DNA from 3 places in the Burkholderia ambifaria AMMD genome. Region 3 is predicted to be linked to each of the others. Evidence: riboswitches for the same ligand, from Rfam matches in the RefSeq annotation. Region 3 holds a riboswitch; each other region holds the start of a gene.
The links. Region 3 has a riboswitch for cobalamin ahead of cobW (cobalamin biosynthesis protein CobW). Riboswitches for the same ligand answer to the same signal wherever they lie in the genome.
Positions count from the first base shown of each region.

Region 1: another riboswitch for cobalamin. It lies ahead of BAMB_RS19500 (TonB-dependent receptor domain-containing protein); the one in region 3 lies ahead of cobW (cobalamin biosynthesis protein CobW).
Region 2: another riboswitch for cobalamin. It lies ahead of BAMB_RS23260 (CbtB domain-containing protein); the one in region 3 lies ahead of cobW (cobalamin biosynthesis protein CobW).

Region 1 covers NC_008391.1:776,373-780,556, reverse strand. Annotated here, with positions in the region: gene BAMB_RS19500 (TonB-dependent receptor domain-containing protein) at 1-1,607, opposite strand, end outside; gene BAMB_RS35410 (hypothetical protein) at 1,593-1,730, shown strand; cobalamin riboswitch at 1,818-2,010, opposite strand; partial or broken gene BAMB_RS35930 (helix-turn-helix domain-containing protein) at 2,124-2,255, opposite strand; gene BAMB_RS19490 (hypothetical protein) at 2,363-2,533, shown strand; gene BAMB_RS19485 (hypothetical protein) at 2,587-2,835, opposite strand; gene BAMB_RS19480 (threo-3-hydroxy-L-aspartate ammonia-lyase) at 2,966-3,940, opposite strand; gene BAMB_RS19475 (helix-turn-helix transcriptional regulator) at 3,989-4,184, opposite strand, start outside.
Region 2 covers NC_008391.1:1,623,456-1,627,639, forward strand. Annotated here, with positions in the region: gene BAMB_RS23250 (LysR family transcriptional regulator) at 1-762, shown strand, start outside; gene BAMB_RS23255 (CbtA family protein) at 785-1,504, opposite strand; gene BAMB_RS23260 (CbtB domain-containing protein) at 1,518-1,727, opposite strand; cobalamin riboswitch at 1,762-1,903, opposite strand; gene BAMB_RS23265 (histidine phosphatase family protein) at 1,947-2,534, shown strand; gene BAMB_RS23270 (inorganic phosphate transporter) at 2,674-4,184, shown strand, end outside.
Region 3 covers NC_008390.1:1,719,562-1,723,745, reverse strand. Annotated here, with positions in the region: gene cobN (cobaltochelatase subunit CobN) at 1-611, opposite strand, end outside; gene cobW (cobalamin biosynthesis protein CobW) at 618-1,706, opposite strand; cobalamin riboswitch at 2,040-2,302, opposite strand; cobalamin riboswitch at 2,440-2,676, shown strand; gene cobA (uroporphyrinogen-III C-methyltransferase) at 2,847-3,596, shown strand; gene BAMB_RS07855 (cobalamin biosynthesis protein) at 3,593-3,970, shown strand; gene cobO (cob(I)yrinic acid a,c-diamide adenosyltransferase) at 4,005-4,184, shown strand, end outside.

The DNA.
Region 1 (4,184 bases), on a different replicon from region 3:
TCCTGCGGATTGAGAATCCCCACCGCGATGCTCACCGGCGTCGTGCGGCCGAGCGTGCCCTTGTACGACAGGTCGATGCCGCGGATATGCGCACGGCCGATGTTCATCGGTGAGAACGTCGCCGGGTTGTACGCGATCAGGTTGTTGACGCGCGTGTCGTAGATCGCGGCGCTGAACGTGCCGTACGCCGTGTTCGCGTCGAGCGCGGCTTCGACCGAATCGCTGCGCTCCGGATTCAGGTTCGGATTGCCGTAGCCGGGGTAGTACAGGTCGTTGAACGACGGCAGGCGGAATGCGTTGCCGTACGACACGCGCGCCGTATAGACCGGCGTGATCGCCCACGACAGCGCGGCGTTGCCGGTGTTCACGGCTTTCCCCGCGATGATCTCGTGACGCCCCGCGACGAACATCGTCACGCTGCCGAGCGTCGCCGACTGATGCAGCGAGAACGCGGAATCGTTGCGCGTGGGCACGCCGTCCGGCACGTCGATCGGCAGGAACGCCTGCTCGCGCGTGAAGTCGTATGCGACCTTCGTCTCGCCCGACAGCGGCAGGCCGAACAGGTGGAAGCCGTGCGTCTGATGAGTCAGCGACGTCGACGAACTGATGCGCTGCGAGTCGATCCGGTCGGTCTGGATGGCCGGGTCGCTCGCATACAGGAACTGGCGGTCGTTCGCATAACCGAACGACTGGTCGAACTGCGTGTCGGGCGTAATGTCGAGATGGAACGCGATGCCGGTCGTCAGCTGATGATCGAGTTCGCGGTTCGCATAGCCGGCGTTGTCATAGGACAGGTCGGAGCGGTGATACAGCGCGAACGTCGAGATCGACCAGTTATCGCGCGCGTAACCGAGGCGCGCATCGAGATCCTGCGCGTGGTACGGATTGCGGCCGTCCTCGTGGTACGGCAACACGGGCCGCGTCGCGTCGATGCCGGCGGTGTTGTACGAGTGCAGGCCAAGCGAGTAGGTGAGCCCGCCGAGCGCGGCCAGCGGCCCCGTCGACGGCACGGTGCCCGACGTGCGCAACTGCGTGTCGAAGGTCTTGTTCGAGCCGCCGCCGAACGACACGCTCGTCTGGTTGGGCTGGCCGGCGGCGCGGCGCGTGAACAGCTGCACGACGCCGCCCATCGCGTTCGCGCCGAATGATGCGGCGGCCGGCCCCGAAATCACTTCGACGCGCTCGAACGCTTCGGTCGGCAGGTCGGCCCACGGCGCGATGCCGGTGGTCGGCGAGCCGATCCGGATCCCGTCGATGAATACCGCGACCTGGCTGGCCGACGAGCCGCGGATGCTGACCGACGCGGACGAGCCGGGGCCGCCGGTCTGCGAGACGGTCACGCCCGGCAGCATCGCGAGGGCCTGCGTGATGCTCGGCTCGCTCGGCGACAGACGGTCGAGATCGGCGCGCGTGAGCACCTGCGTTGTTGCATAGCGCTGGTCGAACGATTCGGGCAGATGCCGCGTGTCGGTCACGGCGATCGTCGGCAGGTCGGTGCCGTCCGCGGACGGGCGCGGCTGCGTGATTGTCGTATCGCCGGCGGCGTGGGCGATCGGGGAGAGCAGCGCGGTGGCGGCGGACGTGGCGAGAAGGTGGCGAAGATTCATGAGGCGGCGAGCGTGATCGTGTTGCAGGTACGGCGTGAGCGCGCGAAGACGCCGCGCATGACGGCGACGCAGCGGCGCGACGCTTCCGGCGTGGAAGCGGAGGCGGAAAGGTTGGACATTTGAAGGGTCCTGAGGTCGGGCCGTCCATGCAACGGGGCGACCGCCAAAGGCGGTGCTGGCGCATCGGGACACCCCGCCCGGTGCGGCTGCTTGGACCTCGGGTCGATGGCAGGTCTCCTGGCTCGCGGGTCGTTATTCGCGCCGGCCTTCCCGGTTTCCCAGTGGCGTGTGGTGGCGCGGATTCGCCGCTTACAGTTGCGGGGGCAGCCGCAGATTCGAGGCGCTGCCTCTCCTGCGTTCCCTTTTGATCCCGTTCCCGGGAACCATCAGCGCGCAAGCGTAATGGCGAGCGCTCCGGCGCGTCAATCGTTGGCGGCCGACGGGATGCGAAAAAACGTCAGTGTTCGTCGAATGCTTTCGAAGTCCTTTCTTTTTTCGACGGCACTCGAACCGCATTCACGTCTGATGAAACGGAACGTCGGCCGCGCTGCAATCGCGTCGGAACCGGCTCGGCGCGATGCCCGTCCATCGCACGAACGCCCGCCGGAACGCTTCCTCGCCGCTGAACCCGAGATGCGCGCCGATCCGCTGTTGCTGCTCGCGCCGGGCCCGGTGCAGTCGGGCATCTTCAACGACCCGCTCGGCGCCGCGCACGACCGCCCGAAGTGCAAGCTTTCGTCGATACGATGCGCGCGATGCTGAACGCGCACGGACTTACGCCCGACGCGTTCGGCGCGCGGGTGTTCGATGGCATTCGAGACGGGCGTTACTGGCTGATTCCGCAACCGGAGACGATCAACGGCGCGCTGCAGCGGCGCACTGCGGATATCCTCGCCGCACGTGATCCATCGCTGCCGTCGTTGTGATGTCGTTGTGATGTCGTAATAGGGGCCGGCCGTCCGACGCGGCCGGCTCACGTTTACATATGCGAGCCCGAGCGCGTGCGGCCGCTGGGATCGCCACCGCGATCGGGCGGCGTATTGTTCTGATCGATCTTCGCGAGCACGAAGCCGGCGGGCGGCAGCGCGGCGGGCGAACGGTGGGTGGCGTGCGCGACGGGGCCTTGCGGCAATGCGGCGGGAAGGCTGGATGACGTAACGCCCGGTTGAGCGAACGCCGAAAGGGAGGCTGCCGCGAGGGCGGCGGCGACGATCGCGTGCGTGTTCATGACGACTCCTTCTTCACGACTGAATGCGGGACACCTAATCAGTCTAGAGCGCGAAACTTAACGCGCCGTGAAGAAGCGGCGGCACGCGGATGACAGGATATTCATCCAGGCCATCCGCGCGCCACGACGGTCATGCCGAGGCGGACACGAGCGCGCAGAAGTTCTCGAGATCGACGTTGCCGCCGCTGATCACGATGCCGACGCGCTTGCCCTTCAGTTCATCCTTCATCCGGCGTGCGGCCGCGAACGACAGGCAGCCGGTCGGCTCGACGACAATCTTCATACGGGTCGCGAAGAAGCGCATGCAGTCGACCAGCTCCGCATCGGTCGCGGTCAGGATGTCGTCGACGTCGCGCCGCAGGATCGGAAACGTCAGGTTGCCGAGGTGCTGCGTCTGCGCGCCGTCGGCGATCGTGCGCGGCGTGTCGATATGGACGATCGAGCCTGACCGGAACGACTGCTGGCCGTCATTGCCGGCTTCCGGCTCGACGCCGTACAGCTTCGCGTGCGGCGACAGCGCGCGCGTCGCGAGCGCCGTGCCTGACAGCAGGCCGCCGCCGCCGAGCGGCGTGAACACCGCGTCGAGCGGCCCGACCTCGTCGAACAATTCCTTGGCTGCCGTGCCCTGGCCCGCGATCACGTCCGCATGGTCGTACGGCGGGACCAGCGTGAGCCCGTGTTTCTCAGCAAGCTCGCGGCCGATCTGTTCGCGGTCCTCGGTGTAGCGGTCGTAGGTCACGACGTTGCCGCCGTAGCCGCGCGTCGCGGCCATCTTCGCGGCCGGCGCGTCCTGCGGCATCACGATCGTCGCCGGAATGCCGAGGATGCGCGCCGACAGCGCGATCGCCTGCGCATGGTTGCCGGACGAAAACGCGACGACGCCGTTGCGGCGCTGCGTCGCGTCGAAGCGCGACAGCGCGTTGAACGCGCCGCGGAACTTGAATGCGCCCATGCGCTGCAGGTTCTCGCACTTGAAGAACACCTGTGCGCCGAGCGCTTCGTCGATCGTGCGCGACGTCATCACGGGCGTGCGGTGCGCGTGGCCTTCGAGCCGTGCCGCGGCTGCTGCTACGTCGTCGTAGGTGGGAAGGGTCGGAGTGTTCATGAAGGTCGCTCGTCGGAAGGGTCGTTCAATGGGGCAGCAGGGCGCGCATCATTTCGCATCGTTGTAGACGGTGGCGCGCGACACGCCGAGGTGCTGCGACACGATTTCCATCGCGCGGCGCACCTCGAGGAAGCCGTCGGCCTTCAGCGCGTGCATCAGCTCGCGGCGCTGGTCGGTCTTCAGCTCGCGTGGGGTAGTCGCCAGGCGCGTCGCGAACGCATCGATGCGCTGCCGGATCGCGTCC
Region 2 (4,184 bases), on a different replicon from region 3:
GATCGGGAGGGCCGCGGCCTGCGGCTGACGCAGGGCGGGCAATATCTGCTGAAGCTGGCGAACCGCCTGCTGCCGCAGTTCGAGCTCGCCGAGGAGCGGATGAAGCAGTATGCAAAGGGCGAGCGCGGCACGCTGCGCATCGGGATGGAATGCCATCCGTGCTACCAGTGGCTGCTGAAGGTCGTGTCGCCGTACCTGTCGCGCTGGCCGGACGTCGACGTGGACGTGAAGCAGCGCTTCCAGTTCGGCGGCATCGGCGCGCTGTTCGGCCACGACATCGATGTGCTCGTGACGCCCGACCCGCTGAACAAGCCGGGGCTGCGCTTCGATCCCGTGTTCGATTACGAGCAGGTGCTGGTGGTCGCGGATGCGCACCGGTTCGCGAACGCCGACTACGTGACGCCCGAGCAGCTGACCGACGAGGTCCTGATCACCTACCCGGTCGAGACCGACCGGCTCGACATCTACAACCAGTTCCTGACGCCGGCCGGCATCGTGCCGCGGCGCCACAAGTCGATCGAGACGACCGACATCATGCTGCAGATGGTGGCGAGCGGGCGCGGCGTGGCCGCGCTGCCGAGATGGCTTGCCGATGAATACGCGGACCGGATGCCGGTCGTGCCGGTCAAACTCGGCAAGAAGGGCATCGCGAAACAGATCTTCCTCGGCATCCGCGACGCGGACGCATCGATCGACTATCTCGCCGCATTCGTCGCGCTCGCGCGCGAATCGACGTGGAGCGCGCCGCGCATGCTGCGCTAGGCGCGCCCCGATGCGATGCGCGTCAGGCGGCGCGCATGGTGCGTTCGCCGCGTTCGACCCATGCGCCGAACAGCAGGCCGATCGTCGTCCACATGATCGCCTGCATGCCGATCGCGGCGACGCGGAACTTCCACAGCACCGCGGCCGGGAATTCGGCCGGCACTTCATCGATCGACGGCAGCCCGATCTGCACGGCCGCGATGATCGCGACGAACGCGAGGCCCGCGACGATCGATGCGTTCCACGGGCCGAGCTTCGCCAGCAGATGACGACGCACGCTGACCGAGAACGCCATCGTCGCGACCGAGATCGCGATCATCAGGAAGAACAGGCCCGTGCGATAGCCGATCGTGTCGTGGTCACCCACTGCCGGCGGATTGGCCGGGTATTTGATGCTCGGCACGATCACGAGCGCGACGAACGTCGCCGCCGCGAGCCATGCGGCGAGCGGCCGTGCCGGGAGGCGGCTGCCTCGCCCGTATGCAAACGCGAAGACCAGCGAGAACAGCCCGCCGAATGCCGCGCCGTAGGTCACGACACCCGTCAGCAGGCCGACGCCGGCCTGCGTGCGGCGGCTGACGAGTTCGGGCTCCGGGGCTTCGCCGTTGGCGGCGTCGACTTTTTCTCCGAAGGAGATTGCCTGATCGACTTGCGGTTCGCCGACGATTCTGGCGAAACCGAACGTGAGGAGGCCCGCGACGATGCCTGCGAGCATCCCACGCATGAGCAGCTTTCCGATCATCGTGTGCTCCGCGTCAGTGGCAGGGAAAGCCGAGCAGATGGCGGCCGTCGTGGACGAACTCGTGCACGTACATGCCCGGCACGAGCGACGTCGCTCCCTGTTCCGCACCGACGAAATAGAGCGCGAGCAACAGGATCAGGCCGACGAAGATGGCCCACGGCAACAGCTCGCGGACGGGAATGGGCGCCGGCACGACGACCGGCTTCAGCACTGCTTCGCTCATGGATGCACCTCAGGGGAATCGCGCCCCGACAAATGTTGGATGGAATACGAAGGCAGGTCTGGCTTCCGGGATTGAAGATCCGCGGTTACAGTGGCGCGACCGCGCCGGGCTTGCACCGGCTTCCGCACCTCGTATCGGGCGAATTGTACGCGCGAACGTTCGCGTGTTGAAGGCCCGCGCATCACGGGCGCGGCCGTTCCGAACTTTCCGGCCATCGACATGACCCAACCTGCCTCGCTGCGCCTGATCGCGCATGCGCCGACCCGCGCGATGCGCATCGGCGCGTTTCCCGCCGACGATCCGCTCGATGCACGCGGGCTCGCCGCGGCTGCCGCGCTGCGCGAGCGGTTCGCAGGCGCACCCGGCGCGATCGTGCTGTGCAGCCCCGCACCGTGCGCGCGGCAGACCGCCGACGCGCTCGGGCTGCACGCGGCCATCGACGATGCGCTACGCGATGTCGACTACGGCCACTGGCACGGCAAGCGGCTGCATGACCTCGCGCGCGACCTGCCGGACGAACTCGGCGCGTGGCTCGACGATCCGTCCGCGTCGCCGCACGGCGGTGAATCGTTCGAAGACGTCGCGCGCCGCGTCGGCGCATGGTTGAGCGCGCTGCCATGTAACCGCGACATCGTCGCGATCACGCATGCGGCGATCGTGCGTGCGGCCATCGCGCACGTGCGCCGGATGGACGCGAAGGCGGCGACCCGCATCGACGTCGCGCCGCTGTCGTGCACGATATTCGCCGCGTCGGGCGATGGCTGGACGTCGATCACGGACGACGTTCGACGCGATGCCGATGCGTAAGCCCGCCTGCTCACTATATGGAGAATGACGACGCCATTTCCTTACACCCCTGTAAGAAAATGGTTCGTCCTCCCGACTGTCATCAAACTGACTGGTAGCGAAAGCTAGCATCGGCTGCGGTTACCTACGAGATGCCGCCATGAATCAGCCTGCTTCGTCCGCCGCGAATAACGCCGGCTCCACCGAACGTACCCGACAGGTCGGCTATGCCGTCTTTCTGCTGGTACTCGCGGCCGGCGCCGTCTATATCGCCACCCACCTGATCGCCGATCTGTCGCCCGTGCGCGAAGGGTCGCTGTTCCCGTACCTGATGCTCGGCGCCGCGCTGGTGATCGCGCTCGGCTTCGAATTCGTCAACGGTTTCCACGACACCGCGAATGCGGTCGCGACTGTGATCTACACCCACTCGCTGACGCCGAACGTCGCGGTGATCTGGTCCGGCATGTGGAACTTCCTCGGCGTGATGGTTTCCAGCGGGGCCGTCGCCTTCGGCATCCTGCAGTTGCTGCCGGTCGAGCTGATCCTGCAGGTCGGCAGCGGGTCGGGTTTCGCGATGGTGTTCGCGCTGCTGATCGCCGCGATCGTCTGGAACCTGGCGACCTGGTATTTCGGGTTGCCGTCGTCGAGCTCGCATACGCTGATCGGATCGATCATCGGCGTCGGGCTGATGAACCAGTTGATGCACGGGCCGTCGGGCACGAGCGGCGTCGACTGGGGCCAGGCGCTCGGCGTCGGCAAGTCGCTGCTGTTGTCGCCGATCGTCGGGTTCCTGTGCGCGTCGCTGCTGCTGCTCGTGCTGAAGGCCGTCGTGCGGATTCCGGAGCTGTACAAGGAGCCGCCGAAGGATCAGCCGCCGCCGTTCTGGATCCGCTGCCTGCTGATCCTCACGTGTACCGGCGTGTCGTTCGCGCACGGCTCGAACGACGGGCAGAAGGGGATGGGCCTCATCATGCTGATCCTGATCGGCACGATGCCGACCGCGTATGCGCTGAACAAGGCGGTCACGACGGCCGAATCGCAGACCTTCGTCGCCGTCGCGAACCAGGCGGCCGCGACCTTCGCGAAATACTCGAACGGCGCCGCGCCGTCCGCGAATCCGCGCGCCGACGTCGAGCACTTCGTGCAGCGCCGCGAGATGACGCCTGCCGTACTGCCGGCCGTGCAGCAACTGTCCACGTCGCTCGCGACCGCGGTCGGCTCGTCGGGCTCGATGGCGGCCGTGCCGCAGGGTGACGTCGACAACGTGCGCAACACGATGTATCTGGTATCCGAAGCGATTCGCCTGATCGAGAAGGCGGGTCAGCCCGCGTTCGCCGCCGATGACAAGCTCGCGATCGACAACTACCGCAAGCAGCTCGATCACGCGACCAAGTTCATTCCGACCTGGGTGAAAGTGGCCGTTGCGATCGCGCTGGGTCTCGGCACGATGGTCGGCTGGAAGCGGATCGTCGTGACCGTCGGCGAGAAAATCGGCAAGCAGCATCTGACGTACGGACAGGGTGCGTCGGCCGAACTCGTCGCGATGCTGACGATCGGCGCGGCCGATGTGTACGGGCTGCCCGTGTCGACGACGCACGTGCTGTCGTCGGGCGTCGCGGGCACGATGGCGGCGAACGGGTCCGGGTTGCAGTGGAGCACGGTGCGCAGCCT
Region 3 (4,184 bases):
ACCACGGGTGCGCCGGGCGTCCAGCGCGCGCGCCAGTCGTCGACGCTCGCCGGGTCGCGCGCCGGGTGATACAGCGCGGCGGCCGGCAGCGGGCGCGGCGGCTCGGGTTCGTCGCCGAAGCCGAGCGTATGGAATGCGATGCTGCGCAGCAGCGCTTCGGCGTTGTGCATCCCGCCGTCGCGCAGGTAGCGCCACCACAGCCGGCACAGCGCCGGCGCGACCGTGCTCTTCGCGACGAGGTTCGGGTCTTCCTGCAGGTCGCCCGAGAACATCGCGAGCTGCTGCCGGCGCTTGGACGCCAGCGACACGGCCTGTTCGATCCCGTACGGCCAGTACGCTTCGCCGCCGAGATGATCGATCACGACCGTCTTCGCATGACGCAGCACGTCGTCGACATAGAAATCGACCGACGCGGGCTGCCGCAGGAACGTGACGTTCGCGAGCCGCACGCTCGGAAAGCCGGCCGGCAGCTTCGGCACGACGCTGGCCAGCAGCGACAAGGTCGTATCGGCCGAACTCAGGATCACGATGTCGGCCGGCTGCTGGTCGATCCGGACGACGCCCTGCGTATCGTCGACGAAGCCGCCCGGCGTGGTGCGCAGCAGATGCATCGCGCGTTACGCCTGCTGCGTCTGCGCCGCGCACGCGGCGTCGAACGCGCGCTGCAGTTCGGCCGGGTCGAGATCCTCGCCAATCAGCACGAAGCGGCTCGCGCGCGTTTCGCCGTCCTGCCAGCGACGGTCGAAATAGCTGTCGAAGCGGCGGCCGACACCCTGGATCACGAGCCGCATCGGCGCATCGGGCAGCGCCGCGAAGCCTTTCGCGCGGTAGATCGTGTGCGTCTCGACGACGCGCTGCAGCGCGGCGATCGTCGCTTCGCGCGAGCCTGCGTCGCCCGACACCACGACCGAATCGAAATCGTCGTGATGGTGATCGTGATCGCCGTCGTCGGCCGAGCCGTGATGGTCGTGCCGCAGGTGGATCGTTTCCTCCGACGCCGATTCGAGCCCGAGCAGCATCGCGAGATCCAGTTCGCCGCGCGTCGCGCGCACGATCTTCACCTGCGGCGGGATCTCTTCGCGGATCGCGGCCTCGACTTCGGCGAACTGCGCGTCGGCGACGAGATCGGCCTTGTTCACGATCACGAGATCGGCGGACGACAGCTGGTCGGCGAACAGTTCGTGCAGCGGCGATTCGTGGTCGAGGTTCGGATCGGCGCGGCGCTGCGCGTCGACGGCCTGCGGGTTCTCGGCGAACTGGCCGCTGGCGGCAGCCGGCCCGTCGACGACCGTCACGACCGCGTCGACCGTGAAGCTGTTGCGGATCGTCGGCCAGTTGAAGGCCTGCACGAGCGGCTTCGGCAGCGCGAGGCCCGACGTCTCGATCAGCACGTGATCGATGTCGGCGCGGCGCTCGACGAGCGCTTCCATCACCGGATAGAACTCTTCCTGCACGGTGCAGCACAGGCAGCCGTTCGCGAGTTCGTACAGCTGGCCCGACGCTTCGCCCTGCGCGCCCTCCGCATCGTCGCAGCCGATCCCGCAGCCCTTGAGGATTTCGCCGTCGATGCCGAGCTCGCCGAATTCGTTGACGATCACCGCGATGCGGCGGCCTTCCGCGTGCTGCAGGATGTGGCGCATCAGCGTGGTCTTGCCGCTGCCGAGAAAGCCCGTGACGATCGTGACGGGAAGCTTGCGTAGGGTCATGGTAGGTCCTGTGGCGAAAATGGAATCAGGCCGGGATCGTCGCGTCGAATGCGGCGCGGCATGTCGTCGGGCGGATCGCGGGGATGGCGCGGCGCAGTCCGGCCGGACGGCCGCACGACGCACGGAACGACGAATCGGACATGACGCTTCCTTGTGAACGGTCGGCATGGTCAATGCCGGCACGGCTGCCGCCGGCCCTGCCCGCGCCGCCTGCCGTTCGTCGCGCCGGCCCGGCGCGGCGCGCGTGCGGCGGACGGATCGGTGGAGGAAGCGGGAAACGCTCGGGTGTCGGGCATGCTGCGGCCGTGGACGATGCGCCGCCTCCCCGCGGCGCTGAACCCCAACGTTTCGGCCGGTATCCGGGCTGACGAACACGCCGCTTCGCCTTCCCGAATGCGCGGCATCCAGTGGCGGTCGTCCGCATGCGGCAGGCATGCGGCGAAGCGGCGCTGCGTCGCGCTGGGCGCGACGCGTTCGCTTACCGTTGCGGGGGCAGCACAGGTTGGCTCGACTGCGGCGCAGGCAGGCTCCCTGTTTCCCGTTTAACTGCGCGCGCCGGAGGAGCGCGCGCGAGCACCAAAACGCGTGCGAGTGTAGGCGGCGGTGCGGGGAGCGTCAAGGTGAAACGGGCCGCCGCGGGATGTCCTGCATGGCCGCGGCAGCGCGCCCGGGGCCACGTCCGGGGCCACCCCGGGCGACCGCGCGGCGGGTTCGCGCGGCCCGGGCGCTGTGCTATCGTATGCGCCGCGTTCGGTGCTCGCGCGCGCTCCTCCGGCGTGCGCAGTTAAACGGGAAACAGGAGGCGGACGTCCGCCCGGCCTGTGCTGTCCCCGCAACGGTACGCCGCCCGCGCGTCGCGGTTCCCCGCACGCGCCCAGGCCGCCCGCGATGCCACTGCCCTTCAGCGGGCGGGAAGGCTGCGGCCTGGCAAGCGGCCAGCCCGGATACCGGCCGACGCAAGGGGCGAGCCCGCTGCTCGCCGAACGCCCGATCCGCGGGGGACGGATGGGGTGCGCTTTCCGCCCGCGCTCGCGCGGGCTTCGCTCGATCCGTCATGCATTGCCTGTCCGCCGGCCGCCGATGTGCCGCTCGCTGTCCCCTTTCCACTGCCACGACACGGTGCGCGCCGTGCCGCGTCCGATGAGCCGCGCATGGCTCGTCGGCGCCGGCCCCGGCGACGCCGATCTGCTGACGCTGAAGGCCGTGCGCGCGATCGCCGCGGCCGACGTGCTGCTCGTCGACGATCTCGTGAACCCCGACGTGCTGCGCCACGCGCGCGCCGACGCCCTGATCGAGCACGTCGGCAAGCGCGGCGGCCATGCGTCGACGCCGCAGGAAACGATCGTCGCCACGATGCTCGCGCATCTGCGCGCGGGCCGCAGCGTCGCGCGGCTCAAGGGCGGCGATCCGTTCGTGTTCGGCCGCGGCGGCGAGGAATTGCTCGCGCTCGGCGCGGCCGGGTTTCCGGTCGAGGTCGTGAACGGCATCACGGCCGGGATCGCCGCCCCGGCCGCGCTCGGCATTCCGGTCACGCATCGCGGCGACGCGCAGGGCGTGATCTTCGTCACGGGCCACGGCGCGGGCGCGGACGAACCCGACTGGCGCGCGCTGGCCGCGACGCGGATGACGATCGTGATCTACATGGGCATTCGCCGGCTCGACACCATTGCAGCCGCGCTGCGTGACGGCGGCGTGGCCGGCGACACGCCGTGCGCGGCGATCGAGAACGCGACGCGTGACGGGCAGCGGCACGTGCTCGCGACCCTCGACACGATCGTCGAACGCGTGCGCGCGACCGGTATCGGTTCGCCCGCGATCGTCGTGATCGGCCGCGTCGCGGCGCTCGCCGACGATCCCGCGGTGCGCGCGGCGCTTGGCGGCCGCGCATGATGCGCGTCGCGCTCGGCGTCGGTTTCCGCGCGGGAGTGACGGCCGCGCAACTCGATGCCGCGATCCGCGCGGCGCTGGCCAGCCACCCGGACGCCGAGCCGGCCGTCGTCGCGACGCTCGCCGACAAGGCGCGTGCCCGGCCGCTGCGCACGCTGTGCGCGCGGCGCGGCTGGCCGCTCGTCGCGTTCGACGCGGCGCAGCTCGCGCAGTGCTCCGAACCGGCATTGAGCGGCCCGTCGGCGGCCGCGCTCGCGCGTTTCGGCGTCGCGGGCGTGGCCGAGCCGTGCGCGCAACTCGCGGCGCCGCAGGGCCGGCTGCTCGGCCCCAAATCCAGTCGGGACGGCGTGACGGTCGCGCTCGCCGGCCCGCTCTGAACCCTTTGTTTCGCTTTCGACAGGACGATTCCCGATGAAGACCGATGCCGAATCCCATCAGCGGATGGCCGAACGCCGCCGCGCCGGCCATGAAAAGAAGCAGGCTGCCGCCACCCAGGAAAAGGGCCTGCTGATCGTCAACACCGGCAACGGCAAGGGCAAGAGCACGGCCGCCTTCGGCATGGCCGTGCGCGTGCTCGGCCATGGCATGCGG